DNA from 2 places in the Lysinibacillus sp. EB271-A1-10B genome. Region 1 is predicted to be linked to the other one. Evidence: predicted binding sites of a transcription regulator. Region 1 holds the regulator's gene; the other holds the start of a gene.
The links. Region 1 encodes LexA, which represses DNA repair genes until DNA is damaged. Its sites were predicted from a motif close to CGAACATATGTTCG; they were not measured.
Positions count from the first base shown of each region.

Region 2: the regulator LexA is predicted to act here: its motif matches at 1,525-1,538, upstream of ruvA (Holliday junction branch migration protein RuvA).

Region 1 covers NZ_JBYTDL010000001.1:49,012-55,561, reverse strand. The annotation lists gene AC3WSK_RS00315 (PilN domain-containing protein) at 1-580, shown strand, start outside; gene AC3WSK_RS00310 (potassium transporter) at 577-1,302, shown strand; gene AC3WSK_RS00305 (prepilin peptidase) at 1,362-2,114, shown strand; gene AC3WSK_RS00300 (gamma-glutamyl-gamma-aminobutyrate hydrolase family protein) at 2,203-2,925, shown strand; gene lexA (transcriptional repressor LexA) at 3,108-3,725, opposite strand; gene yneA (cell division suppressor protein YneA) at 3,889-4,206, shown strand; gene AC3WSK_RS00285 (YneB family resolvase-like protein) at 4,203-4,868, shown strand; gene AC3WSK_RS00280 (hypothetical protein) at 4,944-5,114, shown strand; gene AC3WSK_RS00275 (hypothetical protein) at 5,114-5,290, shown strand; gene AC3WSK_RS00270 (DJ-1/PfpI family protein) at 5,391-5,930, opposite strand; gene AC3WSK_RS00265 (GNAT family N-acetyltransferase) at 5,991-6,503, opposite strand.
Region 2 covers NZ_JBYTDL010000015.1:20,971-27,520, forward strand. The annotation lists gene ruvB (Holliday junction branch migration DNA helicase RuvB) at 1-842, opposite strand, end outside; gene ruvA (Holliday junction branch migration protein RuvA) at 861-1,481, opposite strand; gene AC3WSK_RS17685 (phosphotransferase) at 1,777-2,574, opposite strand; gene AC3WSK_RS17690 (LysM peptidoglycan-binding domain-containing protein) at 2,645-3,652, opposite strand; gene AC3WSK_RS17695 (transcription repressor NadR) at 3,795-4,328, shown strand; gene AC3WSK_RS17700 (thiol-disulfide oxidoreductase DCC family protein) at 5,145-5,534, opposite strand; gene pheA (prephenate dehydratase) at 5,565-6,440, opposite strand.

The DNA of each region.
Region 1 (6,550 bases):
TAACCTCTTGCCGAATTTGGAAAAGAAGCATTCAACCCCTACTTCAATATATATAGTATTTATTATTCTTATTGGTATGATAGTAGGATATATGGTTTTTTTGTTTTTCCAAGCAAAAAGTGATCTTACAAAATTAAGTGCGCAGGAAGTGGAGCTTTCATCCCAACACGAACAACTTCAAACTGAGTTAGATGTAAAGCAAAATGTGAACAAAGGCTCATTGAAACAATCTGTACAATTTGTGGAAAAGGTCTCGTATCCAGTGACCCCCTTAATGGATGAAACCCAAGTATTGTTACCAGAGCAAACGTATTTAAGGGATTATGTATTTGGTGAAAAAAATGTTGAGGTTACGGCTGATTTTGAAACAATGTCAGCAATATCATCTTATTTAGAAAAGCTAACAGCAAGCCGCTATTTCAATGATATTCAGGTTGATACTATTTCTAATTTTGATGTATCTATAGGGAATCAAGAGGAAGAAAGTGCGAAGAACAAGTTTAAGGAAGTGCCTCGTTATTCGGCAACGATTATATTAGGAATTGATTTTAAATTTCTCGCTGGAGGTAAAGAATCATGACTAGTAGTAAAAATTCAACGATTATTATCTTAACAGCTTTCATTGCAGCCATTTTATTTGCGCTATATTACTATATAGTAACACCTAAATTAGAAGAAGTAGATGCGAAGGAAAGTTCAATTAACTCCCTTCAACAAGAAATATCAACAATTCAGAAGCAGATTGCTTTAATTGAAGAGAAAGGTAAATCAACTAGTGCAAGTAATTTATCATTGCGTAAAAAAGTACCTCAAACACGAGCTATTGAAGAGGTAATTCGAAATATTGAAGAGATTGAAGCGGTGACGGGAACACGGGTAGAAGCTATGGACTTTAATAATTATGATTCGCTCGTAATGGATTCTACTATGACAGATCCAAACTCGATAAATTCTGAGGAACAGGCTAAACCAAAGCAACCTGCAAATGAAGCTGAGGAACAAGCTGTTGCTAAAAATGATGAAACACCTGAAGCGAAAGATAAAATACCAACTGCTACTTTCACTAAAGACTCCTTACCAAAAGAATTAAAACTAGTAACATTTAGTATTGATGTTGTCGCACTGGATAATGAAGCAATGGTCGAGTTTATAAAAGAGGTTGAAAAAATTGATCGTGTGATGAAAATTGATGCTATCGATTTCACGTTGACTGGTGAAGAAGAGAAATTCCAGGAGGACGCCGATACAACCTTAAAATCTACCATACAAGTAACGACGTTCTATTATGAAGGACAACAATAAATTTGATGGCGCGCATACATCCGATGTATGGGCGTCTATTAGTATAGGAGGAAATAAAAATGGAGATTGCTTATACAATTACTGTTTTTGTATTTGGGCTCGTTTTAGGCTCATTTTTTAATGTAGTTGGTTTACGTGTGCCTTTGAAGGAGTCCATTGTGCGTCCGCCCTCGCATTGCACTTCTTGTAAGAGACAGCTGACGGCGTTTGATTTGATACCTGTTTTGTCTTATGTATTTCTTGGGGGAAAATGCCGTAGCTGTGGTCACAAAATTTCTTGGATTTATCCATTGATGGAACTTATAACAGGTGTGTTTTTTGCCTTTGCTTATTGGAAATTGGGCTTCAGTACAGAATTTTTTGTAGCACTATTATTAATTTCATTATTAGTCATTATTGTCGTGTCGGATTTTGCTTATATGCTTATTCCCAATAAAGTGCTATTATTCTTTTTACCATTGCTAGTTTTGGGACGCGTCATATCTCCTTTGTCTCCGTGGTGGGACAGTATAGTTGGAGCCTTGGTAGGTTTTGGCATATTATATTGTATAGCTGTCCTATCAAGAGGTGGAATGGGTGGGGGTGATATTAAATTATTCTTTTTACTTGGTCTTGTACTCGGGACAATACATGCACTTCTGACGCTATTTTTAGCTGCTGTAATTGGCATGATTGTTGGAATAGTAGTATTAAAAGTACGCGGACAGGGAAGAAAAACGCCTATACCATTCGGACCTTCTATTGCTTTAGCTGCTATTATTATCTATTTCTATGGGGATGCGTTGATGAACTGGTATCTTGGATTTTGGTAATTAATCAGTGGGGGATTCATTCGATGATTAATAGTCTTCGAGCTTTTATAGGTAGTTAATGCTAGATAAAGATCATGGAGGGGATAACATGAAACCAATTATCGGAATAACAGCCTTTGCGGAGGATAATTTGTCCTCAAGATTAAATGCTGCTTATAGCAAAAGTATAATTGAAGCTGGGGGTGTACCTCTTATAATTCCGATTGGAGTTGAAGAGGATGTAGCACAAATTTTATCGTTGACGGACGGATTATTACTATCGGGCGGACATGATGTACATCCATTTCTTTTTGGTGCAGAACCTACACCAAAGTTAGGGAAGATTCATCCGGAAAGGGATTCAGTAGAACTTTCCTTGATTGAAGCGGCCTCTATTCGGAAAATGCCGATTTTCGGCATTTGTCGAGGGATTCAAATGCTAAATGTTGTGTTTGGAGGCACTCTCTATCAGGATATTGATAGTGAATATCATAGTAAAAAATTAATAAAGCATACGCAACAAGCGGCACGGGGCGTTGCTACACATCATGTTGATCTAACATCGGATACATTATTAACAACAATTATTGAGGAAGAAAAAATTCCGGTGAATTCATTTCATCATCAGGCAATAAACGTAGCAGCAGAAAAATTGAAAGTGGCAGCCAAATCAAGTGATGGTATCGTTGAAGCCGTAGTACACGAAGATTTACCATTTTGTCTAGCAGTACAATGGCATCCTGAAGAGCTAGCCATTGTAGGAGATGAAGCATCAAAAAAATTATTCACTGCATTTGTAGAGGCGAGTTTGAAATTCAAGGTAGAGGCATAAAACTTGATAAGCATTACATGGCTTAGGATGGAAATTAACTAAAGACATTGCTAGAGGGAAGAATCCATATAAGGTGGGTTCTTTTTTAGTGTATAAAATGGCACTCGAAAAATAAGAAAAAGAGGTATATGCCCATTTGTGAACATAGAATCCTCTTTTTGTACGTTGCTATTGAGATACTTTTAATGAACACGACGATAAAGACCTACAACATGACCCAAAATAGAAACTTGGTCTACGATAATTGGCTCCATTGTTGCGTTTTCAGGCTGTAAACGGAAATGACTCTTTTCCTTAAAGAAACGCTTTACAGTTGCTTCATTCTCTTCAGTCATTGCTACGACAATATCACCATTATCAGCTGTTGATTTTTGTTTAACAATAACTAAATCTCCGTCTAAAATGCCAGCTTCAATCATTGATTCACCCATAATTTCTAGCATAAATAACTGATCTTCACTTGTACCATAAATATCCGGTAGCGGGAAATATTCATCGATATTTTCAACAGCAGTTATCGGAGAACCTGCAGTAACCTTCCCAACAAGTGGTACATGAATAACTTGTTGCTTTTGAATAGAGTCCTCTGGCTCTAGAATTTCAATGGCACGTGGTTTAGTTGGATCGCGTCGAATTAAGCCTTTTTGCTCCAAACGAGCTAAATGTCCATGAACTGTAGAGCTTGAAGCAAGTCCAACTGCTTCACCAATTTCACGTACAGATGGTGGATAACCCTTTGCGCGTACCTCTTCTTTAATGAAATCTAATATGGCCTCTTGTCTTTTCGAAACTTTTTTCATGATTGCTCACCTCTTTTTTCTAGTCATTCTACTTATTAGTAGTATAGCAGAATGCGAACACTTAAGCAAACATAGGTTCGAAAAGTGTTTGACAAAAACGTTTGTTCGCATTATTATAAGAACATATATTCCGAACAGACATTCTTGAAAAGGGGTTATACACATGAACTGGTTTAAAAAAAATCCACATATTACAACTTTATTAGGAGCTTGTCTTCTATTTACAGCATATCTTTTTATAACAGATCCAGGAGATGTTACATACGCAGAAATTGAAGTCGAACATGGTGATAGTTTATGGTCGTTAGCCGAACAGTACCGTGGTAAAATGAAATCGGATGAATGGATTAAGCTTGTTAAGGCAGAAAATGAATTATCGAACGTACGAATTATTGCAGGTAATTCTCTAGTGATTCCAGTAGTGGGTGACGACCAATCCAATCCTATAAATTCAATTGAAATTGCGAGAAATGTAAAATGATAACAAAACAACAATCGGCTGTTGTCTATTGCCGTGTGAGTACAGAAAAAGAGACACAAAGCTCCTCATTAGAGCGACAGGAGGAGGAGTTAGTACGCTATGCTAAGGAACAGGGCTACGAAGTGAAACTTGTTTTTAAGGATAAGCATAGCGGCTATGATGTGGAACGAGAGGGTTTACTAGAAATGCTCGATTTCATAAAAGAAAAAGAAGTAACAGCATTATTTGTGCAGGATGAAACACGTTTAGGACGTGGAAATGCTCGAATGGCCGTTTTGCATTTATTGCAGAAAACTGAAACTAATGTTTTCTCTATGCGAGACGCGGGACCTGTACAATTAAATGAAATGGATACGATGCTCCTAGAAATTTTAGCAATTGTAGAGGAGTACCAGCGTAGAATCCACAATGCTAAAATACGTCGTGGTATGCGTCGTGCAGTTGAAAATGGCTACCGCCCTGAAAATAATTTATCTAACCGAGGAAACCCAAACGGTCAGGAACGTAAAGATGTCCCTATAGAAGAAATCGTCAAACTCCGCAATCGAGGCTTCACATTTGAGGAGATAGCTATGACTCTTAGGGGGCTAAGCTTTGACGTAAGCAAAGCCACTGTCCATAGGAGATATCGGGAACATTTAGAGAGAAACGAAATAAAGTAACGTTTTAATCAGTGGGAGTTTTCCTACTGATTTTTTTCTTTTTAAAGGCTCTAGATGAAGGTGAAGGAACCAGTAGTGACGGATAGAACAGTGAAAAACGTGGATAGAATCGGCAAAGTGATGGATAGAACAGCGAAAAACGTGGATAGAAACGCCAAAGTGACGGATAGAACAGCGAAAAACGTGGATAGAAACGCCAAAGTGACGGATAGAACAGCGAAAAACGTGGATAGAATGCCAAAGTGATGGATAGAACAGTGAAAAACGTGGATAGAAACGGCAAAGTGACGGATAGAACAGCGAAAAACGTGGATAGAAACGCCAAAGTGACGGATAGAACAGCGAAAAACGTGGATAGAAACGCCAAAGTGACGGATAGAACAGCGAAAGAATGTCCAACAGATTGGACATTTTGGAAATAAAATAAGAGAAGTAGCCATTTCTACCTCTCTTGCTCAATATTCTCTAGAAACTTTCCATCTTTTATTGTAGTAATCTTTCATATCATTTAGAGCTTTTTCTTTATTCTCTGTACCAATTTTCATCAAAAGAGAGATGTAGGGCTTTGCCCACAGTAATACCAAATTGTATAAAACCTCTACCTCTTGCAGTTATGATGTTACCATCTTGTACAACTAGGTCTTCAGAAAAATGATTAAGATCGAAGAATTCTAATTTTTTAATACCTTCTAGCGGCAATCCAACAGTATACTTTCTGTTTTTTAATACTCCGGCTTTCGCTAAAAGAGTTGGAGAGCTAGAAATACTTGCGATGGTTGCTCCTTTGGCATGCGCATTACCAATAAAATCAATTAATTCTTGCTCATTTATTAGTAAAGCTATATCCATACAGCCTGGTAGCAATAAGCTATCGATTTCGTCAAGATTAACTTCACTTATTTGTGTATCGGCTATACAAGATAAACCAGATTCCCCTTTGATTTTTTCATTGTTTAACCCAACAGTAACAATGGGTTTATCTCCTTGCATTAAAATAGATAATGCTACACTCAATTCATATTCACTAAATTGGGGGTACAATAATATAGCGGTCTTTTTCATATAATTCTCCCATCTATTTTAAAACGAAGATTTAGAACAGCACTATAGTGAAAGTATATCTTATACCCACTCTTCATCTAAGACAGCATAGTAGTATTCATCCCACCACTCATCTTTGTGTGGTATACATTTTTTAAAATAACCCTCGCGTCTCATCCCGATTTTCTCCATCACTTTATAGGATGGGATATTTTCCGGCTGGCAAGTAGCAATAATTCTATGCAGTTTCATTTCTTTAAATCCGTAGTCCAGTACAGCTCTTGCAGCTTCAGATGCGTATCCATTGTTGTAATAGCTCGGATTCAATACCCAGCCAATTTCGTACGTATGATCACCAAAGTATTGATGGAAAACAATATGACCAATAACTATACTTTCACTTAGTAAAATAATAGGGAAGTGTTTTGCTTTTTCACCGCTATTTTCTGAAACAAACTTTTTTGCTTGTTCCTCATTAAAAACGCCCTCTGGAATATACTTCATCACAGTTGGATTTGAAGTATATTCATAGACAGCTTGCCAATCTTGAACTTCGAATTCTCTTATTAATAGTCTGTTAGTTTTGATAAACATTTCATTCTCCCCCAAGCATAAATTAAATGATATTTGGAACCATATAA
Region 2 (6,550 bases), on a different contig from region 1:
AAGCCTACTGGGCCACCTCGGAAGCGCTCAATCATATTGGTCACAAGTTTATGGTCAATATGGTCAAGCCCTCTAGGATCGACTTGTAATAGCTCAAGCGCTTGCTTAGCAAGTCCCTCCGTTATCATACCATCTCCAAGCACCTGTGCATAATCTCGTACTCGTTTTAGCAGACGGTTAGCAATACGAGGTGTACCACGTGAGCGAGTTGCCATTTCAAGTGCTGCTATTTGTTCAATATCAACATCAAATAAAAGTGCACTACGTACAACAATTTCTGCAAGTGAAGTATTATCATAATACTCCAATCTTAATAATACGCCAAAGCGATCCCTTAAAGGTGCTGATAATGCACCTGCTCTTGTTGTTGCACCCACGAGTGTAAATGGCGGTAAATCAAGTCGTACAGAACGCGCTTCAGGGCCCTTACCAACGACAATATCTAAACAAAAATCCTCCATGGCAGGATAAAGCACCTCTTCAATTGCACGAGGCAGGCGATGTATTTCATCAATAAATAGCACATCTCCTGGCTCCAGTGAGCTTAAAATAGCTGCTAAATCGCCAGGACGTTCGATAGCAGGGCCACTAGTCATGCGCACATTGACATTCATTTCATTAGCAATGACAGCAGCTAATGTAGTTTTCCCAAGTCCGGGTGGTCCATATAACAGCACATGATCTAAACTTTCCTGACGAAGCTTTGCCGCTTCAATGAAAATTTGTAAATTCTCCTTTACCTTATGTTGACCAATATATTGTGCTAATCTCTGTGGGCGTAAAGATAATTCAAAATGTTCATCATAGCTACCTGCCTCACTAGCCATCATACGTTCAGACATGTACTTTCCCCCCTTTCACTATTTTAACTTTAATAGCAATTGTAAAGCTTGTTTCATAAATGCATCTGTTGTTTCAAGCTTGTCGTTATCTTCGAGCTGTGGACGTATTTTTTCTAGTTCTTTTTCAGAATAACCTAGTGCCATTAAGGCAAGAATAGCTTCTTCAAGCTCATGTTTATATGGATTCACACCAAATAACGGTAGCTCATCTTCTGTACTTGGTAGTTCAATAGTATCTAACAATCCGCCAAGTTTACCTTTTAAATCTAGAATCATTTGACGTGCCGTTTTCTTACCGACACCAGGAAACTTTACTAAAAACGATTCATCCTCTCGTTCAATGGCACTGATAACCTGTTGTGGATTCCCAGTAGCTAAAATAGCAAGCGCACCCTTTGGTCCAATCCCTGACACTAAAATAAGTTTACGAAACAGCTCTCGTTGGTCTAAATTTGGAAAGCCATATAACACTTGTGCATCCTCGCGTACATGCAAATGTACATAAATTTGTTGTTCAAGTGCTGATGTCCTGAACGCAAATGGATTAGGTGTATTCAGCTGCCAGCCTATCCCTTGTTGTTCTAGGACGATATACTCAGGAGTTATACGCTTTATTTGCCCGTTTAAATAATCATACATTCTATAATCCCTCACAATCATCGTCTTCGATTATAGCATATTGCGAACGAATGCTCGACTATAACAAATGCGCTAAAGCGCTCGTTTACATCCGACAAGCGCTGGAGAGTCCGAAGCAAAAGTAAGTGATTCACCACTTTTTCCCGAGGGATCGAAACGACCTCGAGAATGTAGCGCTTTAGCCTAGACGAAAACTATGCTCTAGGTTATACACAGTTAAGAATCTATAATTTCCTTACCATTAAGAAATAGCACAAGTATTCGTTCACAGACAAAAATGACCGCCGAAAGACGGTCATTTCTTTATCATTTTATCAATATCGTACCACAGTTTTGGCCAATATGTGAGAGCTCGTTTTGTAAATGGCACTAAATAATCTAAAAATACCAGCTGCTGAGCTAATGGTAAATCTATTGCAAAAAGCCATTCACGTAATAGCTCATTTGGATATTTTAAACGATGTAGCTTTTTTTTATCTAATCGTTTCATCTCTGGTAGCTCTGCAAATATTTTACCAAGGTCATAATTTACAGCTGGCAGTACACGATGCAACCATAAAATATATTCATCATCCGCTTCTCCAAGGTGAGCCAGATCAAAATCGATTAAACGTAATTCACCATCTGAGCACCATAAAAAATTATGATGTACGACATCTCCATGTAAAAGCGTTATTTCTTTTTCAGGTACATCTTCCTGCGCGATTAACTGTAATGATTTCTCACTATAATGTAAAATTTGATCGATTTCTTCTTTTGTTAAAAATGGGCGAAACTCTTTCCGTCTGCTTTTAAAACGCATAAAACGCATTTGCCATTTTAAAAGCTGTGAATAGGTGTGCAAGCCTGGCACACGTTGCCAAGCAATTTTTTTATGTGTATCATGTAACATATTTAATAACTTCAGTGATTCCTTCCGATCTTTTTTACGAGCAAAATTAGCACCATGACTTCCCTCTTGCCAATCTTGCACGATTAAATACTCGTCATCACTTTTCATTAAAGGCAAAATCAACGAGGGTTCTAGATATCCAAGCTGTCGATGAATAGCCCTCACCTTTTCTGCTATTTCTATCTGCTTTGCTCGTTTCACAAAATAATTATTGGATTGATATTTATACTTCCAAATATTCGGCTTTACTTCTTCAATGATATACGCTTTTTCACCATCGATAAGGCGTCATCCCGCCTGGGAAAAAGTGCGGTGACATCCATGGTCCTACTGACGAATACGGCATTGGGCAATGTGATGGACATGGTGGTGGACATGGTGGCGGGCATGGTGGCTGACAGAAACATGGGTCCATGTGCCAATTTGGCATCATAGCTGGCTGAGCATGACAACCACAAGGCTGTTCCATTTCCGGCATAGCTTCAAATTCTGGTTTCATAGGGAAGAATGGAGATGTACTAGATTCTAAGAAATCCCCTACCCCAGCAACTTTTTCGCATCCCATTTCACATGATGGTTGCTCTGGCATTGTATACGCCTCAACTTGCGGCTCCATTGGCATTGGCATATGCATCGGCATTGGCCAATACATATGATGATGCACTGGCTGATGGCAGCTTGCACAATGTGGTACTGCTGGCATTTGTGGCATGATAAAAATCGGTTGCGGCATTGGCATTGGTGCTGGCGTCGGTTGGGCTACAGGTTGTGGTGGTGGTTGAATTTGAATTGGTGATACAGTTTGCTCTACACTTGGCATGACAACTTGTTGATTCCAGCTAAGCTCAACTGGCGCTGGCTGAGGCATCGGCATCGGCATTGGATACGGAATTGGAATCATCTGTGGTTCTGGCATTGGTGGTGGTGGTGCAATAATTGGTGGTGGCATTGGTCGCTGTACTTCTTTTTCCTTAAAGTGCTTTGTAGGTGACTCCTTATGCATATGTTCCTTGTGTCCCTCTTTATGTGATTCCCTATGTCCGTCTCTATGTCCCCCCTCTCTATGTCCATCTCTATGCATTCCACGATCTGTTTCTCGATGATGTTCTCTATGTGGTTCTTTGTTTATTTTTTCAGGTAGGATAATTTCCATGCCCGGTACAATATAGTCTGGGTTAGCGAGATGGGCATTAAGCCGCTTTAAATCTTCAAATGAAACTCCGTACTCTTTCGCAATCTTCCACAACGTGTCTCCCTTTTGGACAATATGAATACGCAATTTTTTCCTCCCTTCCTCTCTTCGTATCATATGTTCAATGTTCCAATTGGATACAAAAAATTCACCCATGTTAGAAAGGCTTCATGGTACACTAGGTTTTAAGGAAAACTGCTTCCTTTATTACAAGCAGAGGTGATCTCTTATGAAAAAAATGTTAGGCGAAGAACGCCGACTGCAACTTCTAGCACAACTAAAAAACAGCACAGCACCTATAACAGGGACAGACCTAGCTAAATTCGCTAATGTTTCTAGACAAGTCATTGTTAATGATATGACATTATTAAAGGCTAGGAATGAGCCTATTATTGCTACTAGCCAAGGATATCTTTATATGCATCAGGAACAAATACAGCAGACCGTTGAACGGACAATTCCTTGCTTTCATACAGCAGAAAATGCAGAAGATGAACTGATAACAATAGTTGATTGCGGTGGGACAGTAAAAAATGTTATTGTTGAACATCCTATTTATGGAGAAATTACTGCATCCATTATGGTCTCTAACCGTCATGAGGTAAAAAAATTTATTCAACGTGTCAACGAAACACAAGCAAGTTATTTATCCGAACTAACAGGTGGTACACATCTTCATGTTATTTCCGCGCCTTCTGTTGAAATTTTAGATTTAATTGAGCTTACTTTACGAAAAAAAGGCTATTTAGTTGTCGATCAATAAGTCAACAAATTTTCCTTCCATAATGTATAAAATCAAATAATTGATTCAAAGCTGCTAGCCTTCACGGAGACTAGCAGCTTTCTATTTAAATGAATTTATATGGTTTACTATCAGGTGTATTGATTAACCATTTATACATTCTAATTAATTCGAAAGGCTGATTTCCGCTACGGGCTACTCGCTTTCCCGCGGGAGTCGAGTAGCCCGTAGCGGAAATCAGTTAAAATGGGGATATATTAGCAAAATAGCAACAAAAAAATCCTTATATATCACTCAAATATAATCCTCTTTTTTCTCTATCGACAACCTGATAATATTATTATTTAATTTTTTGAAGCTTATTTCATTATTTATGTAATCATATGGAAAATGCTATTGCAATTTCAAAAAAAGAGCTATCCACATTAATTGGATAGCGCATTTTGTTGAAAACTATGATGGCAATGCATTTCAAAAATGAATGCTATAGCTACTTAATCAAACGGAATAAACTTATAACAGTGACGCGACTGTAAGACTGCTGTTACTGTATTCTCGACTACTCTTTCGCACAAAAAACTTCTGTGAAGTTTTTTGTATGTTTTAAGTGACATGCTAGAATATACATGCTATGAGAAATGGTTGATTGGAGTGGAGACTGAGCGACTCCTTGGGGATTAGCGTCACAGATGAGACCCTGCAGCGAGCCTTGCGAGTGAAGCGGCTCATCGGACGCCCCCAGGAAAGCGCTCAGTTGGAACGGAAATCACCCCCTCGTTTTGCAGAAGAGCCATACTTTATCTAGCTTTCATCCACATTAATTGGATAGCTTCAAAGTTAAAGAAATCTTTTTCGTTGTGAAGGTGTTGGCAATAAACAACTTTCTTTCCGTCCAAAGAGACGATATCTATTTTTAGCAAATATTCGGTACATTATATTTCGTATAAATGGAGGAATAAGAATGAAAACATAGCAGACAGGCCAAAAACTATTTAATCTCCTACAAATTTTAAGTGCTGCAGTAGATTCAAAATAGACCTTCCCATGCTCAATTAATATGACACTATCGATATTTTCTGGTATTTCGTATTGAGCAAGTAACGCCTGCCCTGCATCACTCTGGATGGATGCAAATTGAAAATATGCTGCATGATCATATTCGATAATAAATTGCACACTGCTATCACAAAAATTACACACTCCGTCAAATAAAATAACGCCGCCCATACAATTTCCTCCTAGCGAAGACGACATTGATTACTCGTCTGATGTTCGATAAGTAAAGTATGTCCCAAGTGACTTCACTTTGCAACCAAGTGCAGCTAGTTCTTCCATAGCCCCACGCATCATTGGCTCCTTTTCATCTGCTAAAACATCAATCATAAAGAAATAATCGCCTAAGCCCGTTTTTAATGGGCGTGATTCGATTTTACTTAAATTTAGCTGTCGCCATGCGAAAACTGATAATACTTGATGTAACGCTCCTGAACGATCTATTGGTAATGTAATCATGAAAGTTGTCTTCGCCTGTCCATCTGATAATTCTTGCGGTAATCGTTTATTTTGCTTAGATAATACGAAGAATCGTGTATGGTTAAAATGGAAGTCATGAATATTAGTTTGAACGATTTCTAAGCCATATTTTTCTGCTGCCGCTGCATTTCCTACTGCGGCAATGCACTCATTAGGATTTTCGGATACAAATTTTGCCGCTGCTGCCGTTGATGTCGTTTGATGTAACGGAGCATGGCTGAAACGATAAAATAAATATTTATGACATTGGGCTAGAGCATGTGGGTGTGAATAAACTCCTGTGATTGATTCCCAATTGTCTTTCTGCGCTTTATTGACCATTAAATGCTGCTGTATTTTTAACTGAAGCTCACCTGTAACATATAAGGTCGCCTCATGAAATAAATAATCAAGCGTTAACGATACTGATCCTTCTAAAGCATTTTCCAGTGGTACAACTGCTAAATCCACCTTCCCCTTCGCTACCGCCTCAATACATTCTGGAATTGTAGAACAAGGGACAAGCCACTCATTCGGAAAAGTTGCCTTTGTTGCTAAGTATGTAAATGATGCCTCAGGTCCTAAATATCCTATTCGTTTTTCCCATTGTTGCTCTGTCATAACATTTCCTCCTGTTCATGGTTTTATTTAATTGGCTCACCACCAAAACGTATATACATGATATACGTTTTAACAAATGTCATCCCTAACTTTTGGAGACAAGCCTCTTT